Linked DNA regions of Hahella sp. HNIBRBA332. Each later gene encodes a partner of the first gene's protein in a complex. Links are inferred from orthologs where the notes say so. Each region holds a gene or a part of one and is shown on either strand. Other genes may lie near its edges.

Evidence for each region. Proteins that work in one complex are often made in the same cells at the same time.
Region 2: the proteins of cgtA (region 1) and O5O45_RS06595 are in contact, whole or in part, in a crystal structure (PDB 8BFT), measured with the Escherichia coli proteins. The link is inferred for Hahella sp. HNIBRBA332 from one-to-one orthologs.

Annotation. Positions count from the first base shown.
Region 1 is NZ_CP132203.1:6,840,479-6,848,433, reverse strand. Bases 2,590-5,552 are described here. They hold cgtA (Obg family GTPase CgtA), read right to left. Parts: upstream 4,685-5,552; coding sequence 3,494-4,684; downstream 2,590-3,493. Other genes in these bases: rplU (50S ribosomal protein L21), read right to left, coding at 5,116-5,427; rpmA (50S ribosomal protein L27), read right to left, coding at 4,826-5,086; proB (glutamate 5-kinase), read right to left, coding at 2,590-3,468. Also shown: ribF (bifunctional riboflavin kinase/FAD synthetase), read right to left, coding at 1-64; murein biosynthesis integral membrane protein MurJ, read right to left, coding at 152-1,720; rpsT (30S ribosomal protein S20), read left to right, coding at 1,975-2,244; more of proB, read right to left, coding at 2,308-2,589; O5O45_RS30430 (polyprenyl synthetase family protein), read left to right, coding at 5,930-6,898; O5O45_RS30425 (WS/DGAT/MGAT family O-acyltransferase), read left to right, coding at 7,000-7,955. UniProt on the Escherichia coli protein: An essential GTPase which binds GTP, GDP and possibly (p)ppGpp with moderate affinity, with high nucleotide exchange rates and a fairly low GTP hydrolysis rate.
Region 2 is NZ_CP132203.1:1,414,879-1,420,313, forward strand. The notes cover bases 2,497-5,435. They hold O5O45_RS06595 (glycosyl transferase family protein), read right to left. Parts: upstream 4,501-5,435; coding sequence 3,493-4,500; downstream 2,497-3,492. Other genes in these bases: metH (methionine synthase), read right to left, coding at 2,497-2,589; nfuA (Fe-S biogenesis protein NfuA), read left to right, coding at 2,825-3,403; O5O45_RS06600 (TusE/DsrC/DsvC family sulfur relay protein), read right to left, coding at 4,514-4,834; tusB (sulfurtransferase complex subunit TusB), read right to left, coding at 4,869-5,165; tusC (sulfurtransferase complex subunit TusC), read right to left, coding at 5,209-5,435. Also shown: more of metH, read right to left, coding at 1-2,496.

The DNA.
Region 1 (7,955 bases):
CAATAGTCGCCACGCAGCCAGAGGCGAATGGTTTTAAGTTGTGCAGTCCCCGAATCAGTTTCATGCGTCTACAGCGGCCATGCAAAAGCGCGATTATAAAGCATGTGGCGCCGGCTGCCCAATCTATGAGGTCTCATTTGAAGCAAGGCCTTTATCCGCGCATAAAAAACTGGCGGGGCCGAACGCCAAACACATAAAGAGACGCGAAATAACTCAACCCGCCTGCGCAGCATATTCCCAACAACCAAAACGCACGCGTCGCAGTATTCGCCGAAAACCAGAAACCCTCAGCAGGCAATAATGCCACGAGAACCAGCGCCATCACGACATTGGCGCCCACAAGACGCAACAAGAACACTCTCCAACCAGATTGGTGCTGGAGTACGCCGGCTTTCACCAGTCCGCGCCATAGCAGACCAGCATTTAACGCTGCCGATAAAGACGTCGCCAGAGCCAAACCCGCGTGCGCCATGGGGTAAATCAATGCGAGATTGAACACCATATTAGCGATCATCGCCGCAATCCCTATCTTTACAGGCGTTCTAGTGTCCTGCCGTGAGAAGTAGCCTGGCGCCAGAACTTTCACCAACATAAAAAAAGTTAAGCCGAGAGAATACGCCTGCAAGCTTTGCGCAGACATTCTCACATCGAAGTCAGTCAGCGCCCCATGCTGGAACAACGTAGCAATCATAGGCTGCGCAAGCGTCATTAGAGCCACCGCAGCAGGCAGGCCAATCAAAAGCACCGCTCGTATCGCCCAATCAAGGGTGGCGGAGAAGTCTTTGGCGTTATCTGCCGCATGTTTTCGCGACAGACTGGGCAAGATCACAGTCGCAATCGCGATTCCAAAAACACCTAAAGGCAGCTCCGATAAGCGATCAGAGTAATACAGCCAGGAAACACTCCCCGTCACCAGAAAAGAGGCCAGGATGGTGTCCAGGAGAAGGTTTATCTGGCTTACTGACACGCCAAACATGGCTGGCGTCATCAATCGCAAAATTCTGCGGACTCCCTCATGCTTTCTATCCACCTTGGGCTTGGGAAGCAACTGCAAGCGAGAGAGAAAAGGAAGTTGGAACAGCAATTGAGCCATACCAGCAATTAATACGCCCCAAGCTAAAGCCATCACTGGCTCGTCCATATATGGCGTGATCAAAAATGCCGCGCCAATCAATGATAGATTCAGCAGCACGGGAGTAAATGCCGGAACAGCAAAATAGTCGTAGCTATTTAATATTGCTCCCGCAAACGCCGTCATTGAAATAAGCAGCAGATAAGGAAATGTCAGACGCAGCATTTCCACTGTAAGCGCAAACTTATCATTATTATCCAGGAAGCCCGGAGCGAATAATGCCGCCAAGAGTGGAGCCGCCACTACAGCCAGAACAGTAATGATCAATAAAACCACCCCCAGCGTACCGGAGACATTATCCACAAGCGTTTTCACCGCAACCGGCGACTGCTTCGTACGATATTCCGACAACACCGGAACAAAAGCTTGCGAAAAGGCGCCTTCTGCAAACAAGCGGCGCATAAAGTTTGGAATTTTAAACGCCACAAAAAAAGCATCAGCCCCAGCGCCCGCGCCAAAAAAGTTGGCGATTACAATGTCCCGAGCCAAGCCTAACACCCTGGAAAGCATGGTCATCACTCCGACCAAGCCACTGGACCTCAATAATGACGGAGTAGGCTTTTCTTTATGCGTATCTGCTGCGCTCACAAATCATTCATACCTAGGAAAATTGAGAATAGCGTTGAGAGGCGGACGAAAGCCCCTTTATTGACAGGCGGCACATCCTATCATGTGAGAGTTAGCGGAAAAATAGATCACTCGGGCGCCACGCTTGCGTTGAATGAAAAACAATCATTTTTTTTGCCATAATCGTTGACAAATGACCACGAAAGCGGCATATTTCCGCGTCATTTATTTCGGCGACACCAACCGACAGCATTCGATTATTGAGGAGTTTCAAGGTGGCGAACAATCCTTCATCCAAGAAGCGCGCCAGGCAGCAAGTAAAACGCCGCGCTCATAACATGAGCCTGCGCTCCATGGTACGCACATACATCAAGAAAGTTAGCGCCCAGATCGAGCAAGGCAGCTATGACGGCGCAACCCAAGCATTAACTACTGCAGCGCCGATCATTGACTCCATGGTCAACAAAGGCATTTTCAGCAAGAACAAAGCTGCTCGCACCAAGAGCCGTCTAAACGCCAAAATTAAGGCGCTGAAGGCTAGCTAAGTTCTTCTGAACAATAAAAAACCGGCTTAGGTCGGTTTTTTATTGTCTGCTTTCCAGGAAAAACTACAATAAAACTAAGTTATCTCGATGTATTAACTCTGGTTCATTGATATAGCCTAGAATAGATTCAATTTTCTCAGAAGCAACGCCAACAATTCGCACCGCTTCATCCGCATCGTAGTTCACCAACCCTCTGGCGACCTCATTACCCTGCAAATCATAACAACTCACCATCTCTCCGCGCTGAAAGCCGCCATCCACAGACTTGACTCCAACAGGCAGCAAGCTCCGCCCCTGCTGCGTCAGCACGCGCACGGCGCCATCATCCAGCACTAGACGCCCCCGGGTTTTGAGATGTCCGGCAAGCCACTGCTTACGCGCAACCCAGCGCTCTTGGTCAGGAAGCAGAAGCGTCCCCAGCTCATCCCCATTACGCAAACGGGTAAGCACCGAATCGATGCGCCCACCCACAATAACTGTCGCAGCCCCCGAGCGACTCGCCAAACGCGAGGCGCGCAGTTTGGTGAACATTCCGCCCCGACCCAAAGCCCCAGAGCTACCAGAAGCCATACTATCCAAGGCCGCGTCATTAGCCTTGGCCACTCCCACCAAGCTAGCATCGGCATTGGAGCGAGGATCCTTATCAAACAAGCCCGACTGATCCGTCAAAATAATCAAATGGTCAGCCTCGACCAGATTCGCAACCAAGGCAGCTAGCGTATCGTTATCGCCAAAGCGAATCTCATCCGTCACCACCGTATCGTTTTCATTGATAATAGGAGCCACCCCCATATCAATTAAGGTACATAACGCTCCCCGAGCATTCAGGTAGCGCTTGCGGTCGGACAAATCTTCATGAGTCAAAAGGATTTGGGCGGTCTGCATATTATGACGCTTAAATTGCGCCTCCCACGCCTGAACCAGCCCCATTTGCCCCACTGCGGCTGCAGCTTGCAGTTCGTCCAGTAATTTTGGACGCTCCTTCCACCCTAAGCGACTCATCCCTTCCGCCACCGCGCCAGAAGAGACAACGACCACTTCTACACCATCTTTGCGTAAAGCCGCCAACTGATCCACCCACAGCCCCATTGCGTCCAAGGCCAACCCGCGACCATCATTTGTCAGCAATGCGCTGCCGATTTTAATCACCCAGCGACGGGTTTCCCGCAGACGCGCTCGCGCCTGCGATTCGTTTAATTGTCCTAGTTGCAGCCTGACCGACATAATTCACACAACCCCATAGATCCCGTTAAGGCGCATAAAAAACTTCAACATCTTCGTCATCATCATCGCCATCAGATTCCTTCGCCTTCTTTCTCGCCTGGCGACGCTGCTCATTCAGAAACTGAATGCGCTCACGAACTTCCTGATCCATTTGCTCACGATTCAGGCGATCCGCCTCCGCCACATCAGGGTCATCACGCTCTTCCTCAGCCCTTCGCTCAATCCAGGTCATAATATCCTGACAAAGACGCGGTAAGCCCTCGCCCGCCAAAGCAGAAATCTCATAGCTAGGGCCAGACCAATTCAAACGCTTCAAAATATCAGCGCAAATTGCGTCTTTCTCATCCTCCGCCAACAAATCCGTTTTGTTGAGCACCAACCACCTATCGCGAGCAGCCAACGCCGGACTGAACTTTTCCAGTTCCGCCACAATTTTTACCGCCGACTCGACCGGATCCGACTCATCCAGCGGAGATACGTCCACCACATGCAACAGGAGGCGAGTACGAACCAAATGCTTAAGAAAACGTATACCTAACCCTGCGCCATCAGCCGCCCCCTCAATCAATCCTGGAATATCAGCCACAACAAAGCTACGGTGCGCCTGCACGCGCACAACGCCAAGATTGGGAACCAGAGTCGTGAAAGGATAGTCCGCCACTTTGGGTTTGGCGGAGGAGATACCACGAATCAGCGTCGATTTACCCGCATTGGGCAAACCAAGCAACCCCACATCGGCCAACACCTTTAGCTCAAGTCGGATATTTCTCGACTCCCCAGGCTGCCCTGGTTTGGTTTGGCGAGGAGCCTGATTAACACTGGACTTATAGCGGGTATTACCCAAACCATGAAAGCCTCCTTGCGCCACTTTAATTTGCTGTCCGACTTCCACTAAATCGCCAAGCACCTCATCAATATCCGTATCGATAATAGTTGTTCCCACAGGGACTTTCAGCACCAGATCAGCGCCACTGGCGCCAGTACAGTTGCCTCCGCGACCGCTCTCGCCATTCGCCGCCTTAAACTTACGCGTATAGCGATAGTCAATGAGCGTATTAATAGACTCGTCCGCCTCCAGAATGACAGATCCGCCGTCACCACCATCGCCGCCATCCGGCCCGCCCTTCGGCACATACTTTTCGCGACGAAAGCTCAAACAGCCATTTCCACCTTTACCTGCTTCCACGTAAATTGTGGCCTCATCAACGAATTTCATGCCTTTTCTCCCAACAATTGCAATTTCGCCGACGTTTAAAGCCAGCTATTACCAACATCTTTATAACACAAGGTTTGCGCAAGTGCGGCGCAAACAAAAAAGCTCCGCATCTGCGGAGCTTTTTAACGTTACGGGCCAGCCTTATTCCGCAGCGACAATACTGACTGTTCTGCGGTTTAACGGGCCACCAACGTTGAACTTAACAAAGCCATCTTGCTTGGCGAATAGAGTGTGGTCGCGGCCACAACCTACATTCTCACCTGGATGGAACTCTGTGCCACGCTGACGAACCAGAATGTTGCCAGCCTTAACGAATTGACCGCCAAAGCGCTTGACGCCAAGTCGTTTGGATTCTGAATCGCGACCGTTACGGCTACTACCCGCCGCCTTCTTGTGAGCCATGTTATTACTCCTCTAGATTAGTTGCCGTATCAGCCGGAAATTCCGGTGATCTTAACTTCAGTAAACCACTGACGGTGCCCCATACGCTTCATATGGTGCTTACGACGTCTGAACTTAATGATGTTGACCTTCTTGTGACGGCCGTGAGCTACAACTTCTGCAGTCACTTTAGCGCCTTCAACAACAGGAGCGCCTACTTTAACATCGTCTCCGTTGGCGACAAGCAGCACTTTGTCGAACTCAACAACACCACCGGTTTCAACTTCAATTTTTTCCAGCTTAAGACGCTCGCCTTCTTTTACGCGATGTTGCTTACCGCCACTCACGATAACTGCGTACATGAGATAAATCTCCAATCACACGGGTTAAATATGAACTTCGCCGCCTGTCTTCTTAAGTCATTCATCAGGCCTGCAGGAAGTCCATGCACCACCATTACTTAATACCGGCTCCGCCAGAAAACTGAACGGGCAAACCGCCGCAGCGCCTGTTGCCAGGGGAAACTCTTTGGTGACCCTATGACAGGGAATGGTTTTTGCGGGCGCAAGATTATACAAAATGCAGAAAGATTGAGCAACTAAGTTTATAGATAGGCTCACGCTACTCCGAGGCTTGGGAGAGAATCCTGTTTCATCCGGGCCAAGCGCCCTATAATTGCCCGCAAAACCTTGACACAGCAGGGACTTCCCCCCTAGCATTCCTCTCCCGTAGGGTGCCAAACCCAGTGTCGACACTCACGCTCCCATCGGTAATCACTTAATCGGCCGCATTATATGCGAACCGGCCGGCGACAGCGCCGGACATCCGATAGCGGGCGCATAGCCTTCCGGTGAACATTCAAGCATGCAGGCAGAAACTATTTACGCAGCCGTTAACGAAGACTTTCTGTCCGTCGACGGGCTCATAAAAAATCAGCTTTTCTCCAATGTTCCACTTGTGGAAAAGATTGGCCAATACATCATCGACTCTGGCGGAAAGCGACTGCGCCCCCTTCTGGTCTTACTGGTCAGCAATGCTCTAAACGCCAACTCAAAGCACTATCTGAAATTGGCTGCAATCATTGAGTTTCTACACACTGCGACACTGCTGCATGACGATGTTGTGGACACGTCAGACCTACGCCGCGGGCGAGACACCGCCAATGCGAAATGGGGTAACGCCCCCAGCGTTCTGGTCGGTGACTTTCTCTATTCCCGGGCATTTCAAATGATGGTGGAGCTGCGTGACATGGACGTGATGGCGGTATTGGCCAACGCTACAAATGTTATTGCCGAGGGAGAAGTATTACAGCTGACCAACTGTAAAAACCCCGATATCACTGAAGCACAATACATGGAAGTGATCACCGCCAAAACAGCCATGCTATTCGAAGCCGCTTCACATAGCGCAGCAATACTTTGTCAGGCTAGTGCCGAAACGACCTCAGACATGAAGGAATTTGGCCTGGAGCTCGGTATTGCATTCCAGCTGATCGACGATGTTCTGGACTATCAGGGTAACGCAGCGGAAATGGGCAAAAATGTAGGCGACGACTTAGCTGAAGGTAAGCCTACCCTGCCACTACTTTACGCACAGCAACAAGGCGATGACGCACAAAGAAAACTGATCCGAAAAGCAATTAGAGAAGGCGGATTAGAGCAACTGGATGCGGTAATGAGCGCGGTCAGGGAATCCGGGGCTCTGGATTATACCGTCAAGCTTGCGAAAGAGTACGCAGACCGAGCCGCAGCAAGACTCGAACGGCTAGCTCCCTCGGTATATCGAGATGCGTTATTTGCTTTGACCAAAATAGCAGTAAACCGCACCAAATAAGCTCAAACGAGAATATTAGGACAAGCGAAAACAACCCGCTATCGCGGACTGCGCCGTACTGTTAAAGTGAGCAGTACGCCATTACTGGATATTAAGCGGATATGCAGCAGCTAAGCGAACTGGATGCGTCCTTCCTTTATCTGGAAACAGAGAACGCCCCCATGCATATCGGCGGCGTGTATGTCCTTGACTGCTCAGAACAAAACAGAAAGCTGAGCTTCGAGGCGTTTCACCAGCACATTGAGTCCCGCCTGCCTGCCGCCAGACAATTCAGGCAGCGTCTTGTGGAGGTGCCGTTAAAACTGGACCACCCTTACTGGGTAGATGATCCAGACTTTGACCTAAATAATCATCTTCGTAACGTCCATCTCCCAACACCTGGCACGGAAGAACAATTACTCCAACTCACTTCGGCAATACTCGCAGAGCCGTTAAGCCGCGAGAGACCGCTGTGGGAGATAACGCTGGTAAGCGGTTACCGGCCAAACGACACAAAAGAGCGCGCCTGCTGCGCCTTGGTCGTCAAGATCCATCATTCAGTGATCAATGGCGCAACGGGCGAAGAGCTGATGAGCGCCCTGCTCGACTTTTCTCCTGAGCCAACTAAAAGAGGGCCACAACAAGCCTGGAGCCCGAATCCTTTGCCGTCCAAAACACGCCTGATCAGCAACGTCTACGGCTCCGCCCTGAACACGCCATTCAGACTTGCCAATATGGCTAAAGACGCCGCGGCATCAGCATTCTATACATTATTGATTCAACGTTTACATAGACTGGCGCTTCCACCCGCCCTTTTCAGCGCGCCTCCCACATCGTTTAATCGCGCCATTGGAAAAGAACGCAGCCTAGCCTACTTCGCATGCGACCTCGATAGGCTTAAGCAACTAAAAAAACAGCATGAAGACACTACTCTTAACGACATAGTAATGACGCTATGCTCCGAAGTATTAGTACGCTACCTGCATTCCCTGAACGAAGACGCCGAGCGCCCACTTATAGCTGTGTCGCCCATCTCAGTTCGCTCCAAGCGCATTGATAGCCCCACAGGTAGTCAGCT
Region 2 (5,435 bases), 5.4 Mb from region 1 along the record:
GGAGGCGTCGGTGACGTAAACGGTCACGTCGTTCTTGTATTCCGGCTCAATTTTGACGGCGGTGTGCGCCTTGGAGGTGGTGGCGCCGCCGATCATCAGAGGAATATTGAAGTTAAGGCGCTGCATTTCGCGCGCGACATGCACCATTTCATCCAGTGACGGTGTGATCAGGCCGCTGAGACCAATAATGTCTACATTTTCCTCTTTGGCCACCTGCAGTATTTTCTCACAGGGGACCATGACGCCCAGGTCGATAACTTCATAGTTATTACATTGCAGTACAACGCCAACGATATTCTTGCCAATGTCGTGCACATCGCCCTTGACCGTGGCCATCAGGATGCGACCTTTGGCTTTCTCCTTGGCGTCTTTTTCCTGTTCAATGTACGGGATCAAGTGCGCCACCGCCTGCTTCATGACGCGGGCGCTTTTCACTACCTGGGGCAGGAACATTTTGCCGGAGCCGAACAAGTCGCCGACGACATTCATGCCGTCCATCAGCGGACCTTCGATAACTTCGATAGGGCGCGCCGCCGCCAGTCGCGCTTCTTCCGTGTCTTCGAGGATATAAGCGTTCACGCCTTTCACCAACGCGTGTTCAAGGCGTTTGGTGACAGGCCAGGAGCGCCACTCCTGGCTCTCTTCCTGCTTTTTCTCGCCTGTGCTGCGGTAGCGCTCAGCGGCTTCCAGCAGGCGTTCTGTGGCGTCGGGGTGCTTGTTCAGAACGACGTCTTCCACCAGCTCTTTGAGTTCGGCGGGAATCTCATCGTAAATGACCAATTGCGCCGGGTTGACGATACCCATGTTCATGCCGGCGTTGATGGCGTGGAACAGGAATACCGAGTGAATCGCCTCGCGCACGGTGTCATTGCCGCGGAAGGAGAAGGAAACGTTGCTGACGCCCCCGGAGATGTTGGCGTAGGGCAGGTTCTCGCGAATCCAGCGGGTGGCTTGGATGAAGTCCACGGCGTAGTTGTTGTGCTCTTCAATCCCTGTGGCGATGGCGAAAATATTCGGGTCGAAAATGATGTCCTGTGGCGGATAGCCCAGTCCAACCAGAATATCGTAGCTGCGTTTGCAGATCTCCGTTTTGCGCTCGTAGGTGTCAGCCTGGCCTGCTTCGTCGAACGCCATGACGACCACTGCTGCGCCGTAGCGCATGCACGATTTCGCTTTGGCGATAAAGTCCTCTTCGCCTTCTTTCAAGCTGATGGAGTTCACCACAGCTTTACCTTGAATGCAGCGCAGACCCGCTTCGATGACTTCCCATTTTGATGAGTCCACCATAATGGGAACCTTGGAAATATCAGGTTCAGAAGCGATCAGGTTCAGGAAGACTTTCATTGCATCCGCCGACTCCAACATGCCTTCATCCATGTTGATGTCGATGACCTGAGCGCCGTTTTCCACTTGATCGCGGGCCACATCAAGCGCTTCTTCGTAACTCTCTTCTTTGATCAGACGCAGAAAGCGGCGGGAGCCAGTAACGTTGGTGCGTTCGCCTACGTTTACGAAACGGATTTCATCTGTGAGCGTAAAAGGCTCCAGCCCTGAAAGGCGTAGACGTGGTTTGATGTTGGGAATGGTCCGTGGCGCGTGCTTATCTACCGCCTTTTTAATCGCGGCAATGTGGTCGGGCGTGGTGCCGCAACAGCCGCCAATGATGTTCACAAAACCATCTTGGGCGAAACCTTCGACAATGGCCGCCATTTCTTCCGGCGTTTGATCGTACTCTCCGAATTCGTTGGGCAAACCGGCGTTAGGGTGGGCGCTGATATAAGTAGTGGCGCGGTTGGACAGTTCTTCCACATAAGGACGCAGGGCGTCCGCCCCCAGCGCACAGTTCAGGCCAATGCTGATGGGCCTTGAATGCGCCACGGAATTCCAGAATGCCTCTGCCGTCTGTCCAGACAGCGTCCGCCCTGAGGCGTCGGTGATCGTGCCGGAAATCATTATCGGCAGTTCGATATTGTGGTCGATAAAGTATTGCTGAACGGCGTATATGCAGGCCTTGGCGTTCAGTGTATCGAAAATGGTTTCGATCAGGATGATGTCGCTGCCGCCATCGACCAAACCTTTGGTGGCTTCGTAGTAATTGTCGACCAGAGTCTGGAAATCAACATTGCGATATCCGGGATTGTTAACGTCAGGCGAAATGGAGGCGGTGCGGGAGGTTGGGCCTAACACGCCGGCCACGAAACGTGGGGTGTCCGGGGTTTCCGCGGTTTTCTCGGCCGCCGCTTCACGGGCGACCTTGGCGCTGGCGACATTCAGCTCGTAAACAATATCTTCCAGTCCGTATTCGGCTTGGGATACCCAGGTGGCGTTGAAACTGTTGGTTTCAATAATGTCGGCGCCAGCGTCCAGATAGGCTTTGTGAATGGCTTTGATAATGTGCGGCTGGGTCAGACACAAAAGATCGTTATTGCCTTTGATATCGCGGTGAAAGTCCTTGAATCGTTCGCCTCGATAATCGGCTTCCTCCAGTTTGTAGCGCTGAATCATGGTTCCCATGGCGCCGTCCAATATCAATATCCGTTTTTTCAGGGAGTCATTAAGGGCTTCTACTCGTTGGATCCGCGTCAGCATGTGAAAAACCTAGCCGTAGTCATTATGATTCTAAAGGGGGAGAATATTAGCAGATTAAGCCATAAGATGCCCTGTTTGCCTAGGGCTAAGAAGCCTTTTGCAGTATTGCGGAGACCGATGTGGGGGTATAGGTAAAGCGCGCTTCAGCTAAATCCTACTAATTTGCTAAGGCTTTAACCAACGAGGCTTTTGCTCTACAATTCACAGCATCAATCACCTTTGGGGCTATTTAGGAATGGTAACAGTCACAGAATCGGCTCGCGACTACCTCGCGCAATTACTGGAAAAGCAAAAAACCGAGGGCATGGGCGTGCGCATGTTCGTGACGCAGCCAGGCACCAAGTATGCGGAAACTTGTCTGGCGTACTGTAAGCCGGAAGAGATCATAAAGGATGATGAAAAAGTCGAGTTTGACGCTTTTACCCTGTATCTGGATAAAAACAGCCTGCCATACCTGGAAGAAGCTTTCGTTGACTTCAACACCGAACGCATGGGCGGCCAGCTCACCATTAAGGCGCCCAACGCCAAAATGCCCAAGGTGGACGAAAGCTCTCCGTTGCCTGATCGTATCAATTACATCCTGTATACCGAAATTAACCCTGGACTGGCCTCCCATGGCGGCGAAGTGTCTCTGGTGGAAGTGGTTGACGATATCGCCGTACTCAAGTTCGGCGGCGGTTGTCAGGGGTGTTCGGCGGTGGATTTCACCCTGAAGCAAGGCGTTGAGAAAACGCTGTTGACGAAAATTCCAGAGTTGAAAGGCGTTCGTGACGCCACTGACCATACGGTCACGGACAACGCTTACTACTCTTAAGCGTTCTGGTAAGAGTGCAGGCTTGGCCAAGCCATAGAGCACAAATGAAATAAGGGCGAACATGGTTCGCCCTTTCTATTTCTGTATCCTCAGAATCGTTGTTTATCCCGCTTGCGCCACCATTCTGTGGCGGTTTCCAGCGCTTCCTGTTGAGACTGGCTATTTCCAATATATTTCAACGCCAATGCCAGGGTGCTGATCGCCGCGGCCTCTGCATACTCATCTTCATCAACTCCTCGCCACACATTAAGCATGTGTTCAATGGAGAGCTCTTCTGCTTTGAGATGACGTTGCGCAAATAAAGGCGGCCAGGTTTCTTCGAAGGTTTCGCCCTGGCGGCTGACATGCGCCACACATTGGGCGTCCGGGTTGCGTTCGACTTCACCTCCTTCGCCCTTGATAACGACGGCGGTGGGGTATTGCAACAGGTTGGCGCTGAGCTGGTGTATAGGATTGTAGGGCGGGTGGAAGATGCCCTGCATGACGAGAGGGGCATGAAGGGGGTTCAGCAGGCGCGCCATGGAATGCACGGGAGAGCGCAGGCCTAAAATTGAGCGCATCTGAATAATGTCGTGCAAACGGGGAGAAAAGCTTTGCAGTGGCATATATACGAAGTGGCTGTCCTCAAGGGCTCTTTCGGCGTCATGCCAGTTGGCCGCCACGGGCAGGCCCAGGGTTTCAACCACCGAACGAGTGTAAAGGCGTCCCTGCGTATGGCCCTCAGAGCCATGCATAAAAATGCGATAACCGTTTTGGCTCAGTAATAGGGCGGCGAACAGAAACCAAGGTTGGTGACGCTTCTTGCCTGCGTAGGAACTCCAGTCAATATCCACCTTGAGTTTGGGGGCGTTAAATCTGGCCTGCGCCGCTTCCACAAATCCAGCCAATTCCTCCGGCGTTTCTTCTTTCACCCGCAACAGCATAAGAAACGCGCCAAGCTGCAGGTCCAGCGTATCGCCGTCCAGAATCATTCCCATGGCGGCGCGCGCTTCTTCACGGGTCAGTGAGCGAGAGCCCTTTTTACCTTTACCTAATGCCCTGATAAAAGGAGCGAAAGCGTGTTCGTTGCTTTCTTTGGGAAACTTTTCATTCAGCATAGGTTTTCCTTGTTTACAGGCAGTTGTTCGGCTTGGGGAGGCCGGCGATTTTGCAGGCAATTTTGGCGGGGCCGCCGGGAAACAGTTGCATCAGATAAATGCTGTTGCCTTTGTCCTGGCCCAGTTTGGCCCCTGTGGTTTTCACCAGAACGCGATTGACCGGGGACAGGCCGAATTCATCATAAAACTCCCGCACCAGATCTATGATTTCCCAATGCTCGGGAGTCAGTGCGATATTCTCGTGTGCGGCGATTTCTTCTGCGATAGTGGGGCTCCAGTCGTTCAGATTGACCAGAAAGCCGTCTTTATCCAGGGGGAGGTCCTGTAACGTCATGGAATAGCTTCCGCTTTTTGTTTGCGATATGGCTTTAGAACCAGGAAACGCTGCGAGGGTGGCGCTCGGTCAATTCGACGAACTGTGCGTAGTCCGCTATTGCAATGGCGTCTGCGGCGGTGATGCCTCGCGCGGTCAGATCTTCCTTGAGCGCATACACTTTGACGCCTGCATCAAGGAGTCCCAGCAGCAATGAGTTCTCTTTATGTTCCTTGGCCCATATTACGCCGTCTTCAATTAAAAGCAGACTGTCATTGGGGCCTGTCATTTCAGCGCAGGTTTTAAGCAGCTCGCGATTGCGAATGCCTTTATTGAATATATGTAACACCATGGCGTATGAGTAATGATGAATTAGTGGGTTGAAAAAAGACGTTTTAAAAGCTGAATATATGGTCCGCCATCGCCATTTTTTCTTTAATGGCGCTGATCTCCAGGGTTTCAACGGGCATGCTCAGATCATCTATGCTGAGGGCGAACTTATCTAAGGCCTCGACGGAGACAAAGACCTTTTCTACGCCATAAATAGGCAAGGCTTTGAACCCTTTCGCATGATTTTTCATGGCGATTGGGGTTGGGTCGATGTTTTTCGACAATTGGAAAA